DNA from 2 places in the Enterobacter sp. ECC-175 genome. Region 2 is predicted to be linked to the other one. Evidence: predicted binding sites of a transcription regulator. Region 2 holds the regulator's gene; the other holds the start of a gene.
The links. Region 2 encodes Fur, which represses iron uptake genes when iron is present. Its sites were predicted from a motif close to ATAATAATGAGAACNACTATCAA; they were not measured.

Region 1 (7,144 bases), 380 kb from region 2:
GCGGATAAATCAGGTTCGGCACGCCGAGCAGCTTTTTCGCACAGGCGAGGTAAGAGACGTCGGTGTAGACCTTGCGGGTATAGACCGGATAGCCCTCCAGCCCTTCCATCTGGGCGCGCTTGATCTCGCTGTCCCAGTAGGCGCCTTTCACCAGGCGGATCATCAGGCGACGACGGCTGCGGCTTGCCAGATCAATCAGGTAATCAATGACGAACGGACAGCGCTTCTGGTAGGCCTGGATGACGAAGCCAATCCCGTTCCAGCCCGCCAGCTCCGGCTCGAAGCACAGCTTTTCCAGCAGATCGAGGGAGATTTCCAGGCGGTCGGCCTCTTCGGCATCGATGTTAATGCCGATGTCGTACTGGCGCGCCAGCAGGGTCAGGGACTTCAGGCGCGGGTAGAGCTCTTCCATCACGCGGTCGTACTGCGCGCGGCTGTAGCGCGGGTGCAGGGCGGAAAGCTTGATGGAGATGCCCGGACCTTCATAAATGCCGCGCCCGTTGGAGGCTTTACCGATGGCGTGGATCGCCTGCTGGTAAGAGACCATATACGCCTGCGCGTCGGCGGCGGTCAGCGCCGCTTCGCCCAGCATGTCATAGGAGTAGCGGAAGCCTTTGTCTTCCAGCTTGCGCGCGTTTGCCAGCGCTTCGGCAATGGTTTCGCCGGTCACGAACTGCTCGCCCATCAGGCGCATCGCCATGTCCACGCCTTTGCGGATCAGCGGCTCGCCGCTTTTGCCGATGATGCGGTTCAGGGAGCGGGAGAGGTTGGCCTCGTTGTGGGTGGAGACCAGCTTGCCGGTAAACAGCAGGCCCCAGGTGGCGGCGTTAACGAACAGCGACGGGCTGCGGCCAATGTGGGAATGCCAGTTCCCGTTGCTGATCTTGTCGCGGATCAGCGCGTCGCGGGTGGCTTTGTCCGGAATACGCAGCAGCGCTTCCGCGAGGCACATCAGCGCCACGCCCTCCTGCGAGGAGAGGGAGAACTCCTGCAGCAGGCCCTGCACCATTCCGGCGCGGCCGCTGGCGGTTTTCTGGTTACGCAGCCTGTCGGCCAGCTGATAGGCGAGGTCGTGCGCCTTCGATGCGATGGCGTCCGGCAGGCGAGCCTGCTCCAGCAGCATTGGCACCGCGTCGGTTTCGGCACGGCGGTAGGCCCCGGTGATGGCAGCGCGGCTGACGGACTGCGGCAGGATCTGCTCGGCAAATTCAAGGAACGGCTGGTGGCTTTCCTCCACGGCGGCGGTCGTTTCTTCGCCTTCGTTCGCCGCGCCCGCCAGCAGGGCAGGCAGCTCCGGCAGGTTGTCTTCGCTCTCCAGCCTCTCGAGATAGTTAAAAATCGCCTGCTTGATTAACCAGTGCGGTGTGCGGTCAATGCGGGTCGCTGCGGTTTTAATCCGTTCGCGGGTAGCGTCATCCAGCTTAACCCCCATGGTGGTCATCCCCATGCCAAAACTCCTGTTGTTCTGTAATCGCGTTTTGTAGATGGCATGAAATATCCACCATGTTGCAACTTTGTGCAACCGTGTTAAATGTGACCTGGTTTGCAACCCAGAAAATGAAAGAGTTGTTAACGAATGGTTAGCTGTAAAAAAGCGCTGGCATCTGCATGGGAAGCCTCTTTTTATGCGGGAGTTAACACTTTTAAAAGGTGCAACCCGTAAAAGCGTGAGCGAGTGCAACCTATAGGAAACTCGTATCAAAGCGGGGATGAATTTGATGTAAATGCAGTGTTAAATCGTTTGTCAGCGGGATGCGCATACGGCAGGATAGCGCGCCCAACGGAAACACATACACACATCACTACGTTCCGGTGATGACATAACAAGGCAGCCCGGACGGCTGTCGCTCGATATTTTGGAGAATTTGAATGGCTATTAGCACACCGATGCTGGTGACATTTCTCGTTTATATTTTTGGCATGATCCTGATAGGGTTTTTGGCATGGCGTTCAACAAAGAACTTTGACGACTACATCCTCGGCGGCCGCAGTTTGGGCCCGATGGTGACCGCGCTGTCTGCGGGCGCATCCGATATGAGTGGCTGGCTGCTGATGGGGCTGCCGGGCGCAATTTTCATCTCCGGTATCTCTGAAAGCTGGATTGCAATCGGCCTGACCGTCGGGGCGTGGATCAACTGGAAGCTGGTGGCAGGCCGCCTGCGCGTGCATACCGAGGCCAACAACAACGCCCTGACGCTGCCGGATTACTTCACCGGACGGTTTGAAGATAACAGCCGCATATTGCGTATTATCTCCGCGGTGGTGATCCTGCTGTTCTTCACCATCTACTGTGCTTCCGGCATCGTGGCGGGCGCGCGCCTGTTCGAGAGCACCTTCGGCATGAGCTATGAAACGGCGCTCTGGGCCGGCGCGGCGGCGACCATCCTCTATACCTTCGTGGGCGGATTCCTGGCGGTAAGCTGGACCGATACCGTGCAGGCGAGCCTGATGATCTTCGCCCTGATCCTGACGCCGGTGATTGTAATTTTCACCGTCGGCGGCTTCGGCGAATCGCTGGAAGTGATCAAGCAGAAGAGCATTGAAAACGTCGACATGCTGAAAGGGCTGAACTTCGTGGCCATCGTGTCGCTGATGGGCTGGGGGCTGGGCTACTTCGGCCAGCCGCACATCCTGGCGCGCTTCATGGCGGCGGATTCTCACCACACCATCGTTCACGCGCGCCGCATCAGCATGACGTGGATGATCCTCTGCCTGGCAGGCGCGTGCGCCGTCGGCTTCTTCGGCATCGCCTACTTCAACAACAACCCGGCACAGGCAGGCGCGGTGAACCAGAACGCCGAGCGCGTGTTCATCGAGCTGGCGCAGATCCTGTTCAACCCGTGGGTTGCCGGTATCCTGCTCTCCGCCATTCTGGCGGCGGTAATGTCTACGCTGAGCTGCCAGCTGCTGGTGTGCTCCAGTGCCATCACCGAAGACTTGTACAAAGCGTTCCTGCGCAAAGGCGCGAGCCAGAAAGAGCTGGTGTGGGTCGGGCGCTTTATGGTGCTGGTGGTGGCGTTAATTGCCATTGCGCTGGCGGCCAACCCTAATAACCGCGTTCTGGGCCTGGTGAGCTACGCGTGGGCAGGTTTCGGGGCGGCATTTGGCCCGGTAGTCCTGTTCTCCGTTCTGTGGTCACGTATGACACGCAACGGCGCGCTGGCGGGGATGATCATCGGCGCGGTCACCGTTATCGTCTGGAAGCAGTTCGCGTGGCTGGGCCTGTACGAAATCATCCCGGGCTTTATCTTCGGCAGCATCGGCATCGTGGTGTTCAGCCTGCTGGGCAAAGCACCGTCTGCCGCGATGCAGAAACGCTTTGCGGAAGCGGACGCGCACTACCACTCCGCGCCGCCGTCTAAGCTCCAGGCTGAGTAATTTCCCCCTCACCCTAACCCTCTCCCCGGTGGGGAGAGGGAATAAACCTCTCTTGCTAAATTCTGCAATTTACGTTGATATCGCTGCACTTATAACAATGAGGATAGCGAACAATGACCATCAAAACAGGGCTTATGGCGGCGGCATTATTCTTGCTCGCAGGCTGCAACGCACCAGCGCAGCACGCGGCAATGGAGACCTGCAAAGCGGATAACCAGATGCAGCAGACCACGCTCTATTTCGGCCTCAACCGTCCGGCGGGGGCGCAGATTACCCCCAGCGAGTGGCAGCAGTTTGTTGACCAGGATGTGACCCCGCGCTTTCGCGATGGCCTGACGGTGTTTGAGGCGCGCGGGCAGTGGCTGGGCAACGACGGGAAGGTGGCGCGCGAGCCGAGCAGGGCGCTGATGCTGATCCACGGTAAAGATGCGCAGAGCGAGAAGAACATTGAAGCGCTGCGCGGGATCTATAAATCACGCTTTGCGCAGGAATCGGTGATGCGGGTCGATCAGCCGGTGTGCGTGCAGTTTTAAAATAAAACGGCGGGAAAACCCGCCGTCATTATTTTGTAAGCCGGGTAAACGACGCGCCACCCGGCATGGCGTTACAGCACCAGCCCCGCAAAGCTCGCCGACAGCAGGCTTACCAGCGTGGCCCCGTACACCAGGCGCAGGCCAAAGCGCGACACCACGTTGCCCTGCTGCTCATTCAGACCCTTAATGGCCCCCGCGACGATGCCAATCGAGGCGAAGTTAGCGAACGACACCAGGAAGATGGAGAGGATCCCCAGCCCGCGCGGCGTCATCTGATGGGCGATTTTTTGCAGCTCTATCATCGCCACAAATTCATTCGCCACCAGCTTGGTCGCCATAATACTTCCCGCGTGCAGGGCGTCGCTCAGCGGAATACCAATCAGCCACGCCAGAGGATAAAAGACGTAGCCGAGGATCTGCTGGAAGCTCATGCCGAATACGCTTGAGAAAAGGGCGTTGACGGCGCTAATCAGGGCAATAAAGCCAATCAGCATCGCCAGAATAATCATCGCGACCTTAAAACCGGCCAGAATATATTCGCCGAGCATCTCAAAGAAGCTCTGGGATTCGTGCAGTTTTTCGAGCTTAATCTCCGGCTCCGCTTCCGGACGCACCGGGTTGATCACCGAAAGGATAATAAAGGTGCTGAACATGTTCAGAATAAGCGCCGCAACCACAAATTTGGCGTCCAGCATGGTCATATAGGCCCCGACAATCGACAGCGAAACGGTCGACATTGCCGTGGCGGCCATGGTGAACAGGCGACGCGAGGAGAGATCGCCCAATACCCCTTTGTATGCAATGAAGTTTTCAGACTGGCCGAGGATCAGCGAGCTCACCGCGTTGAAGGATTCCAGCTTGCCCATGCCGTTAAGCTTTGACAGCAGCGTGCCGATGACCCGAATAAATATTGGCAAAATTCGCCAGTGCTGGAGAATACCGATCAGCGCAGAGATGAAAATAATTGGGCAAAGCACGCCGAGGAAAATAAACGCCAGCCCTTTTTCGCCCATTCCGCCGAAGACGAAATTAGTCCCTTCGCCGGCGAATTTAAGCAGCGATTCAAAAAATCCCGACACGTATTTAATAACGAACAGACCGCTTTCCGCATGCAGGAAAAAGAAGGCGAGGGCCATTTCAATAACGATAAGCTGCAAAATATAACGAATGCGGATCTTGCGGCGGTCAAAGCTCACCAGCCAGGCCAGCGCCAGAATAATCACCAGGGCCAGCAGAAAATGGAGGATGTGATACATAATCAGTTTTCGGTTAGTTTTCGAGGCGCTTATTTAGCCACAGCGACAGTTAACCGTAAACGGGCATTTACGTTATAACTTATAAACATAAAAGTAATACCGGAAACCATTATCAGGCGAAGGGTTTACATCTCGTCATTAAAACTCAACACATTTCGCTTGTTTTTCTTCTCACCGTAATGATAATCACTATCACAAGAATTTACCTTTCTTTGCATCACTTGACCGCGATAAACATTTAAGGTGTCCGCATGTTTGTTCCATTTCTCATTATGTTACGTGAAGGCCTAGAAGCGGCCCTGATTGTGAGCCTTATCGCCAGCTACCTGAAGCGAACCCAGCGCGGGCGCTGGATTGGCGTGATGTGGATTGGGGTTTTCCTCGCGGCCGCGCTCTGTCTTGGGCTTGGCATTCTCATCAACGAAACCACGGGCGAGTTCCCGCAGAAAGAGCAGGAGCTATTTGAGGGGATCGTGGCGGTGATTGCGGTCTTTATCCTCACCTGGATGGTGTTCTGGATGCGCAAAGTCTCCCGCAACGTCAAGGTTCAGCTGGAGCAGGCGGTGGATACGGCGCTGCAAAAGGGCAACAACCACGGCTGGGCGCTGATCGTGATGGTCTTTTTCGCCGTCGCGCGTGAAGGGCTGGAGTCGGTCTTCTTCCTGCTGGCCGCCTTCCAGCAGGACGTGGGCATCTGGCCGCCGCTCGGGGCGATGCTCGGGCTGGCGACCGCGGTTGTGCTCGGCTTCCTGCTCTACTGGGGCGGCATTCGTCTTAACCTCGGTGCCTTCTTCAAATGGACCAGCCTGTTCATTCTGCTGGTTGCGGCAGGGCTGGCGGCGGGCGCCGTTCGCGCGTTCCACGAGGCCGGGCTGTGGAATCACTTCCAGGACGTGGCGTTCGACCTCAGCAATATCCTGTCAACGCATTCGCTGACCGGCACGCTGCTGGAAGGGATCTTTGGCTATCAGGAGACGCCGAGCGTCAGCGAAGTCGCGATGTACTTTATCTATCTGGTGCCGGCGCTGGTGCTTTTCGCGATGCCGCCGCGTGCCGGCTCCCAGGCGTCGCGCGTTGCGCCGTAATTCGTTATTTAGTTACAACATACTTTAAAAGGGAAGAGTCATGGCAATTCAGTTCCGTCGTAATGCGTTATGCGCAGGCATTGCCGCGCTGTTCGCTTCTGCCTTCGCCGCCCAGGCAGCAGATATCCCGCAGGTGAAAATTACCGTCAATGATAAGCAGTGTGAGCCGATGACCGTGACGGTCAACAGCGGTAAAACCCAGTTTATTATTCAGAACCACAGCCAGAAAGCGCTGGAGTGGGAGATCCTCAAAGGCGTGATGGTGGTGGAAGAGCGTGAAAACATCGCCCCCGGCTTTAGCCAGAAGATGACCGCCAGCCTGCAGCCGGGCGAGTACGACATGACCTGCGGCCTGCTGACCAACCCGAAAGGCAAGCTGATCGTGAAGGGCGAAGCTACCGCTGATGCGGCCAAAGGCAATGCGCTGATGAGCCTCGGCGATGCCATTACCGCCTATAAAGCCTACGTCACCAAAGAGACGGCGGATCTGGTGGCGAGCACCAAGGCCTTTACCGACGCGGTGAAAGCGGGCGATATCGAAAAAGCGAAATCACTGTTTGCCCCAACGCGCCAGCACTACGAGCGTATCGAGCCGATTGCCGAGCTCTTCTCCGATCTGGACGGCAGCATTGACGCCCGCGAAGATGACTACGAGCAGAAGGCCGCCGATCCGAAATTCACCGGCTTCCACCGTCTGGAAAAAGCGCTGTTTGGCGATAGCTCTACCAAAGGGATGGAGAAATACGCGGAGCAGCTGAACGGCGACGTGCTGGAGCTGCAAAAGCGCATTAGCGAGCTGGCCTTCCCGCCGTCAAAAGTGGTGGGCGGCGCGGCCGGGCTGATTGAGGAAGTGGCCGCGAGCAAAATCAGCGGCGAAGAAGATCGCTACAGC
Region 2 (7,144 bases):
TCTCACTGATACTGCGAATTGATTAAAAAGTCAGCGACTGGAAGGCTGCGGGCTTCCAGTCGTTGGCGTGTCGTTTTCGCTGATGTATGATGGCGCGCTTATCGCCCGGGCTTTAGCAGGGCGGCGTGTTTCCCCCGAAGTCTCAGAATCATGGCCAAAGAACAAACGGACCGTACGACACTAGATCTGTTCGCGAATGAGCGTCGACCGGGACGACCGAAAACGAATCCGCTCTCGCGTGACGAACAGCTGCGTATTAATAAACGCAACCAGCTTAAACGCGATAAAAATCGTGGGCTTAAGCGTGTCGAACTGAAGCTTAACGCTGACGCGGTTGATGCGCTTAACGAGCTGGCTGAAGCACGCAACATTAGCCGCAGCGAGCTGATCGAAGCGATGCTGATCGCCCAGCTTGATACGCTTCGCGCTAAAGTAAAAGTCTGAAAATCCCCCAAATCTCTCTTTTCATGTAGCACAGAGTGCAGTCCTGCGCGATAGCTGTTTCCGCAGGGTTGCGTGTTCTGCTATTATTGCCCTTATCCGTGGACAATTTGCGCCACCATACTATTAAGTTTCAAGAGGTTATTTTACTCATGGCAATCATCGGCATTTTCTTCGGCAGTGACACCGGCAATACCGAAAACATCGCAAAAAACATTCAAAAACAGCTCGGTAAAGACGTTGCCGATGTGCACGACATCGCCAAGAGCAGCAAAGAAGATCTCGAAGGCTATGACATCCTGCTGCTGGGCATCCCGACCTGGTACTATGGTGAAGCGCAGTGCGACTGGGATGATTTCTTCCCTACGCTTGAAGAAGTGGACTTTAACGGCAAGCTGGTCGCCCTGTTCGGCTGCGGCGATCAGGAAGACTACGCGGAGTATTTCTGTGATGCGCTGGGTACTATCCGCGACATCATTGAGCCGCGCGGCGCGGCTATTGTTGGCCACTGGCCAACCGCGGGCTATCACTTTGAAGCCTCCAAAGGCCTGGCTGATGACGACCACTTTGTTGGCCTGGCCATTGACGAAGACCGTCAGCCAGAACTGACCGCCGAACGCGTTGAAAAATGGGTGAAGCAGGTTCGTGAAGAGCTGAACCTGGACGACATCCTCAACGCCTGATATCCCTGCGGCGCGACTCCGGTTGCGCCCGTTGTCCAGGTCAAACCGATTAAATTAATTGCTACAAACTTTTAACTTTTCCGTTCAGACCTGTACAATATCCCCCTGGTAAAACGTGGGCTCCATCGAACAAGTTTGTTGGTGATACCCCATTTTTATAAGCATATTTTGCTTGAGACTTGCAGTTTTCATTTAGGCGTGGCAGTTCTATAATGAGACGCATTATCCCAAGTGCATTCTCTGTCACTTCTTCTTTTGAAGTGAATCGTTTAGCAACAGGACAGATTCCGCATGACTGACAACAATACCGCATTAAAGAAGGCTGGCCTGAAAGTAACGCTTCCTCGGTTAAAAATCCTTGAAGTGCTTCAGGGGCCAGACAATCACCATGTCAGTGCGGAAGACCTTTACAAGCGTCTTATCGATATGGGTGAAGAAATTGGCCTGGCAACCGTCTATCGTGTGCTGAACCAGTTTGATGACGCGGGCATTGTTACCCGTCATAATTTCGAAGGCGGTAAATCTGTTTTCGAACTGACTCAGCAGCACCACCACGATCACCTGATCTGCCTCGACTGCGGCAAGGTTATTGAATTTAGCGATGATTCCATCGAATCACGCCAGCGTGAAATCGCTGCGCGTCATGGTATCCGCCTCACCAACCACAGCCTGTACCTGTATGGTCACTGCGCTGAAGGCGATTGCCGCGAGAACGACCGCGCACACGACGCCAAATAATCCGTATTCATACTCTGAGCCAGCCGCGAGGTTGGCTTTTTTTTTGCCTAAAAAAGCCCGGTGGCGCTGCGCTTACCGGGCCTGAGGGGCTGTGACACCTTTGCAGGCCGGTAAGCGCAGCGCCACCGGGCGTGAATACAGCGCATTAGTTATTGTTGCTGCGAATTTCCTGCCAGATTTTATCGCAGCGCTTCGCCACTTCCTGATCGTTTCCGGTTTTACGCGCCTGGATGCAGGCCTGGTAATCCATCACGCGAACGCTCTCCTGCGTGGCAAACTGCTCGTGCGCCTTCTCTTTTTTCAGCACGTTCAGCACGCTTTGACAGGCCTCGATTTTTTCTGGCGAGCCTTGCGCGGTATTGATACAGGCGCTGTACGCCTCTTTTAGACGCGAATCCTCTTTCGGCCCCGGTGAGGTTGCGCAGGCCGCAAGCCCGGCGGTCATCACCGCGACAAGTACGATTTTCTTAAACATAGCCGTCTCCATTCCGGCGGGCCTTAGCCCGCCAGAGCGTTTATCAGAAGATAGTGAATGGGGCGATAACCATGAACTTCACGTCGCGCTCATCCTGGAAGATGTTGCCGTAACCACCGCCCCAGCTTGGGATATCGGAGTGGTTGTCGTACTGAGTGAAGTGCAGTTTGAACATGGTGCCCTTCGCACGGCCGTCCTGTACGGTGTACATCGCATCAAGGCTGTACGCAGACTCTTTGATTTTGTTGGACGCGTAGTCTTCACGCTGGCCTGCGGCGTTGATAAACCAGTCGGCCGGTTTTGCATCCCAGGCGTAAACATAGGACGCACCGACGGCCCAGCCCGACAGATCCCAGTTTTTGAGGTCATACATCGCCCCGAAGAACACCGCCTTTTCACCGTTGGCGTTAAAGTCTGAGCGGTTATCCCACCAGATGTCGAGACGACCGTTTGAGGAGGCGTAGGTTGGCGTCATGCGCTGCAGGAAGTAGCCCTGCTGCCCTTCCGCCTTCACCCACGTCCCTTCCAGGCGCAAATCCACTACCTCGGCCACCTTATAGCCAAAGGTCAGCGCCTGCAGCCAGGCCGTGCCGTCGTAGATATCATTAATGGTGTTGTTGTCGGCCTTATCGCGCGCCCCGTAGAACTGATAGCTGGTTGAAAGCGGAGAGCCCGCGACGTCAAACTTGTAGCTGGCTTTGGCAAAGTATTGATCGACAAAGCCTTCTGCCTGACCAAATGCTGCTTCAAGCACCAGATCATTCTTGAAATCGTATTTGGCACCGAGCGAGTGCAGGTAATCAACCTTAGTCTTGCGGTCGTTCTGGTAGAACTTGTCCATCTCAATGTGCCACGGCGCTTTGTACTCATTGGTCCACATGTAGGAGAAGCTCAACGCACCCGCATCACCGTAGTCAAAGTTCGCCCCGGCTTCCGCCCCCTGGTAAGTACCAGGCATAAAGCTCCAGTGCGGGGCTAACAGCGTTTGGCCGGTTGGCTGAATGTAGCCCGCGCGAGCCCACGCCGGGCCGTATTTAAATTTTGCCGCCGCTTTATACAGGCTGATACCGCTTTTATCGCCCGAATAGTCTTCATCGTAGGCTTTATTGCTGGAGGAGAAGGCAATTTCGTTCGGGTGGCCGCTGTCGCCGTTTTCCGCCATTTCAATCGCGGTAAATGCGGCAATATCCAGGCCGAACATGTCCGCCGCATAGCCTGACTGGAAATCAAGGTTGGCGTTCCATGTTGAGTGAGAGAGGTTTGTTTTGTACTTATCTTCAGCGACGTCTTTACGGTCACGTTCACGCTGCCAGTAATAGATCCCCCCGGTAAGGGTAGAATCATCGATAAAACCTGCTGCCTTAGCTTCTGGAGTCACCGCTAACCCCGACAATGCTGTCACACCGGCAATAGCCAGCGCCAGCGCACTACGTTTGCCACTGAACGTACGCATAGATTATTCCTCTTTGACGAATTAAAGCGCCTAAAACGGCGAAAATATAAAAGACCTAATGGTCAGGGGTAGTTAGAAATACCCTCGAATTAACTACCGTCTTTAGGTTATTTTTCGCGACGCGAATTATCAATGCTTTTTAGAAGGCAAAACTCAGGATTATGACGAAGTGCACATATTTAGTAGCTATTTGTAACAACTCAGATGAAGCGAGGATTTACAAGGCATAAGGGCTATTTTTACGCAATAACATGCATTATTTGCGTTTATTTTTTAAGCTCCATACCCCCTGTAAATATTACAACTTTATTTTAATAAAATAAGTAGCACGACATTGACCTGATTTTATCTGCGCGCGTGTAAGCTCATATCGTTAATGGCCTGATCGTTAAATAAAAAAACGCCGCTATAAGCGGCGTTTGTTTCTCATTGACCACTGCGGCGAAATTATTCGCCTGATTTAGCCCAGGTATCACGCAGGCCTACGGTACGGTTAAATACCGGTTTTTCCGCCGTGCTGTGGCGGCTGTCCAGGCAGAAATACCCTTCACGTTCGAACTGGAACGCTTTGCCCGCTTCAGCCGCTTTCAGAGACGGCTCAGCATAACCCTGCTTAATCACCAGCGACTGAGGGTTGATGACGGACAGGAAGTCCTCGGCCGCACCAGGGTTAGGTACGCTGAACAGGCGATCGTACAGGCGAATCTCTACCGGCAGCGCGTGGGCAGCGCTCACCCAGTGGATAACGCCTTTCACCTTGCGGCCATCGGCAGGATCCTTACTCAGCGTTTCCGCATCGTAAGAACAGAAGATGGTGGTGATGTTACCTTCCGCGTCTTTTTCAACGCGCTCGGCTTTGATGACGTAGGCGTTACGCAGACGCACTTCTTTACCCAGCACCAGACGCTTGTACTGCTTGTTCGCTTCTTCACGGAAGTCAGCGCGGTCAATCCAGATCTCGCCGCTGAACGGCACGTCACGGCTTCCCATTTCCGGCTTGTTCGGATGGTTAGGCATGGAGACCAGCTCGCTTTCACCCTGCGGATAGTTTTCGATAACCAGCTTAACCGGATCGATTACGGCCATCGCGCGCGGCGCGTTTTCATTGAGATCTTCGCGAATGCAGGATTCCAGGGAGGCCATCTCGATGGTGTTATCCTGCTTGGTGATGCCGATACGTTTGCAGAACTCGCGAATAGAAGCTGCGGTGTAGCCACGACGGCGTAGGCCGGAAATGGTCGGCATACGCGGGTCGTCCCAGCCCTCAACGTGCTTGTCGGTGACCAGCAGGTTCAGCTTACGCTTGGACATCACGGTGTATTCGAGATTCAGACGAGAGAACTCGTACTGACGCGGATGCACAGGAATAGTGATGTTATCCAGCACCCAGTCGTACAGGCGACGGTTGTCCTGGAACTCCAGCGTACACAGCGAGTGCGTAATGCCTTCCAGCGCATCGCTGATGCAGTGGGTGAAGTCGTACATCGGGTAGATGCACCACTTGTTGCCGGTCTGGTGGTGTTCAGCAAACTTAATGCGGTACAGCACCGGATCGCGCATCACGATAAACGGTGACGCCATGTCGATTTTGGCACGCAGGCAGGCTTTGCCCTCTTCGAAGCCGCCGGCACGCATTTTTTCAAACAGCGCCAGGTTCTCTTCCACGCTGCGGTCGCGGAACGGGCTGTTTTTGCCAGGCGCCGTCAGCGTACCGCGATACTCGCGGATTTCGTCAGCGGACAGTTCGTCGACATACGCCAGACCTTTGTTGATCAGCTCCACCGCGTAGGCATACAGCTGATCGAAATAGTTAGAGGAGTAGCAGATGTCGCCTGACCAGTTAAAGCCCAGCCATTGCACGTCGTTTTTAATTGACTCAACGTATTCGATGTCTTCTTTTGCGGGGTTTGTGTCATCGAAACGCAGGTTGCATTGGCCCTGATAGTCTTGCGCAATGCCGAAGTTCAGGCAGATAGATTTCGCGTGACCAATGTGCAGGTAGCCGTTTGGCTCCGGCGGGAAACGCGTATGAACCGTGGTGTGCTTACCACTGGCCAGATCTTCATCGATGATCTGACGAATAAAGTTACTCGGGCGGGCTTCAGCCTCACTCATCGTGGATTCCTCAAAAGCGTAAACAACGTATAACGGCATATGATCTTATAAGCCGGACGTAGTGACAACCCTTAAAACGTCTCTGAAGAAAATAATGGGGGCATTTACAGCAAAAAAAAGCGGCGGAGGTTATCCCCCGCCGCTTAAGGCATGAACTCTACTCAGGAGCGATTACTTGCCTTTAATCTCATACAGCGGCGTTTGGCCCGCAACAACCTGACCTTTAGCCTGAATCACCAGGCCGCTGAAGTCGTCGATGTTGCTGCACACAACCGGGCTGATCATGGAGCGCGCGTTGGCGTTCAGGAAGTCCAGATCCATTTCCAGAACCGGCTGGCCTGCCACCACTTCCGCGCCCTCTTCCACCAGGCGAGTAAAGCCCTGACCGTTCAGCGCCACGGTATCGATACCCATATGGACAACGATTTCCGCGCCTTTTTCAGTCTCAAGGCAGAACGCGTGGTTGGTGTTGAAGATTTTCACGATGGTACCGGCAGCCGGAGACACCACGGTTTTATCCGTTGGTTTCACCGCCACGCCGTCACCGACCGCTTTGCTGGCGAACGCTTCGTCAGGCACCTGCTCAAGCGCAACCACTTCACCCGTGACGGGTGAGACCAGCGCAGCAACGGTTGCTGCGTTTGGCACAGCCTGCGGCTTAACGGCAGCAGGAGCAGAGGCCGGAGCTGAAGTCGCTTCCGCGGCGGCAACCGGGCCACGCATCACAACTTTTTTCATTTCGTCGCCGATAGATTCCGCTTTCGCACCCACAATCACCTGAATGCTCTGCTTGTTCAGTTTTACCACGCCGGATGCGCCAAGGCGTTTGCACGCGGCGTCGTTCACGCGGGAAGAGTCGACCACGGTCAGACGCAGACGGGTAATACAGGCATCAATCGCTTTCAGGTTATCGGTACCGCCAACGGCAGCAATGTAGCTGGTCGCCAGCTGTGCCAGACCTTCTTCGGTGTTGCTGTTCGCTTCTTCAGTGACCACGTCATCGGTTTTATCTTCGCGGCCTGGGGTTTTCAGGTTAAACATGCGAATAACCGCGCTGAACAGCAGGAAGTAGACGATGAAGAAGATCACGCCCATCACCAGCAGCATCCAGACGTTCTGGCTGGCGGCCGGCAGGCTGTACATCAGCACATAGTCGATAGCGCCTGCGGAGAAGGAGAAGCCCGCATGGATACCCAGCAGCGTAGCAACGAACAGGCTGATGCCGGTCAGCAGCGCGTG

Region 1: the regulator Fur is predicted to act here: its motif matches at 5,341-5,363, upstream of efeU (iron uptake transporter permease EfeU).

The regions. Positions count from the first base shown of each region.
Region 1 is NZ_CP143776.1:2,268,820-2,275,963, forward strand. Features, by position in the region: gene putA (trifunctional transcriptional regulator/proline dehydrogenase/L-glutamate gamma-semialdehyde dehydrogenase) at 1-1,447, opposite strand, end outside; gene putP (sodium/proline symporter PutP) at 1,870-3,378, shown strand; gene V1599_RS10645 (DUF3574 domain-containing protein) at 3,492-3,911, shown strand; gene V1599_RS10650 (NupC/NupG family nucleoside CNT transporter) at 3,983-5,167, opposite strand; gene efeU (iron uptake transporter permease EfeU) at 5,419-6,252, shown strand; gene efeO (iron uptake system protein EfeO) at 6,293-7,144, shown strand, end outside.
Region 2 is NZ_CP143776.1:1,885,885-1,893,028, reverse strand. Features, by position in the region: gene ybfF (esterase) at 1-22, shown strand, start outside; gene ybfE (LexA regulated protein) at 151-444, shown strand; gene fldA (flavodoxin FldA) at 594-1,124, shown strand; gene fur (ferric iron uptake transcriptional regulator) at 1,416-1,862, shown strand; gene chiQ (ChiQ/YbfN family lipoprotein) at 2,008-2,337, opposite strand; gene chiP (chitoporin) at 2,381-3,790, opposite strand; gene glnS (glutamine--tRNA ligase) at 4,238-5,905, opposite strand; gene nagE (PTS N-acetyl glucosamine transporter subunit IIABC) at 6,077-7,144, opposite strand, start outside.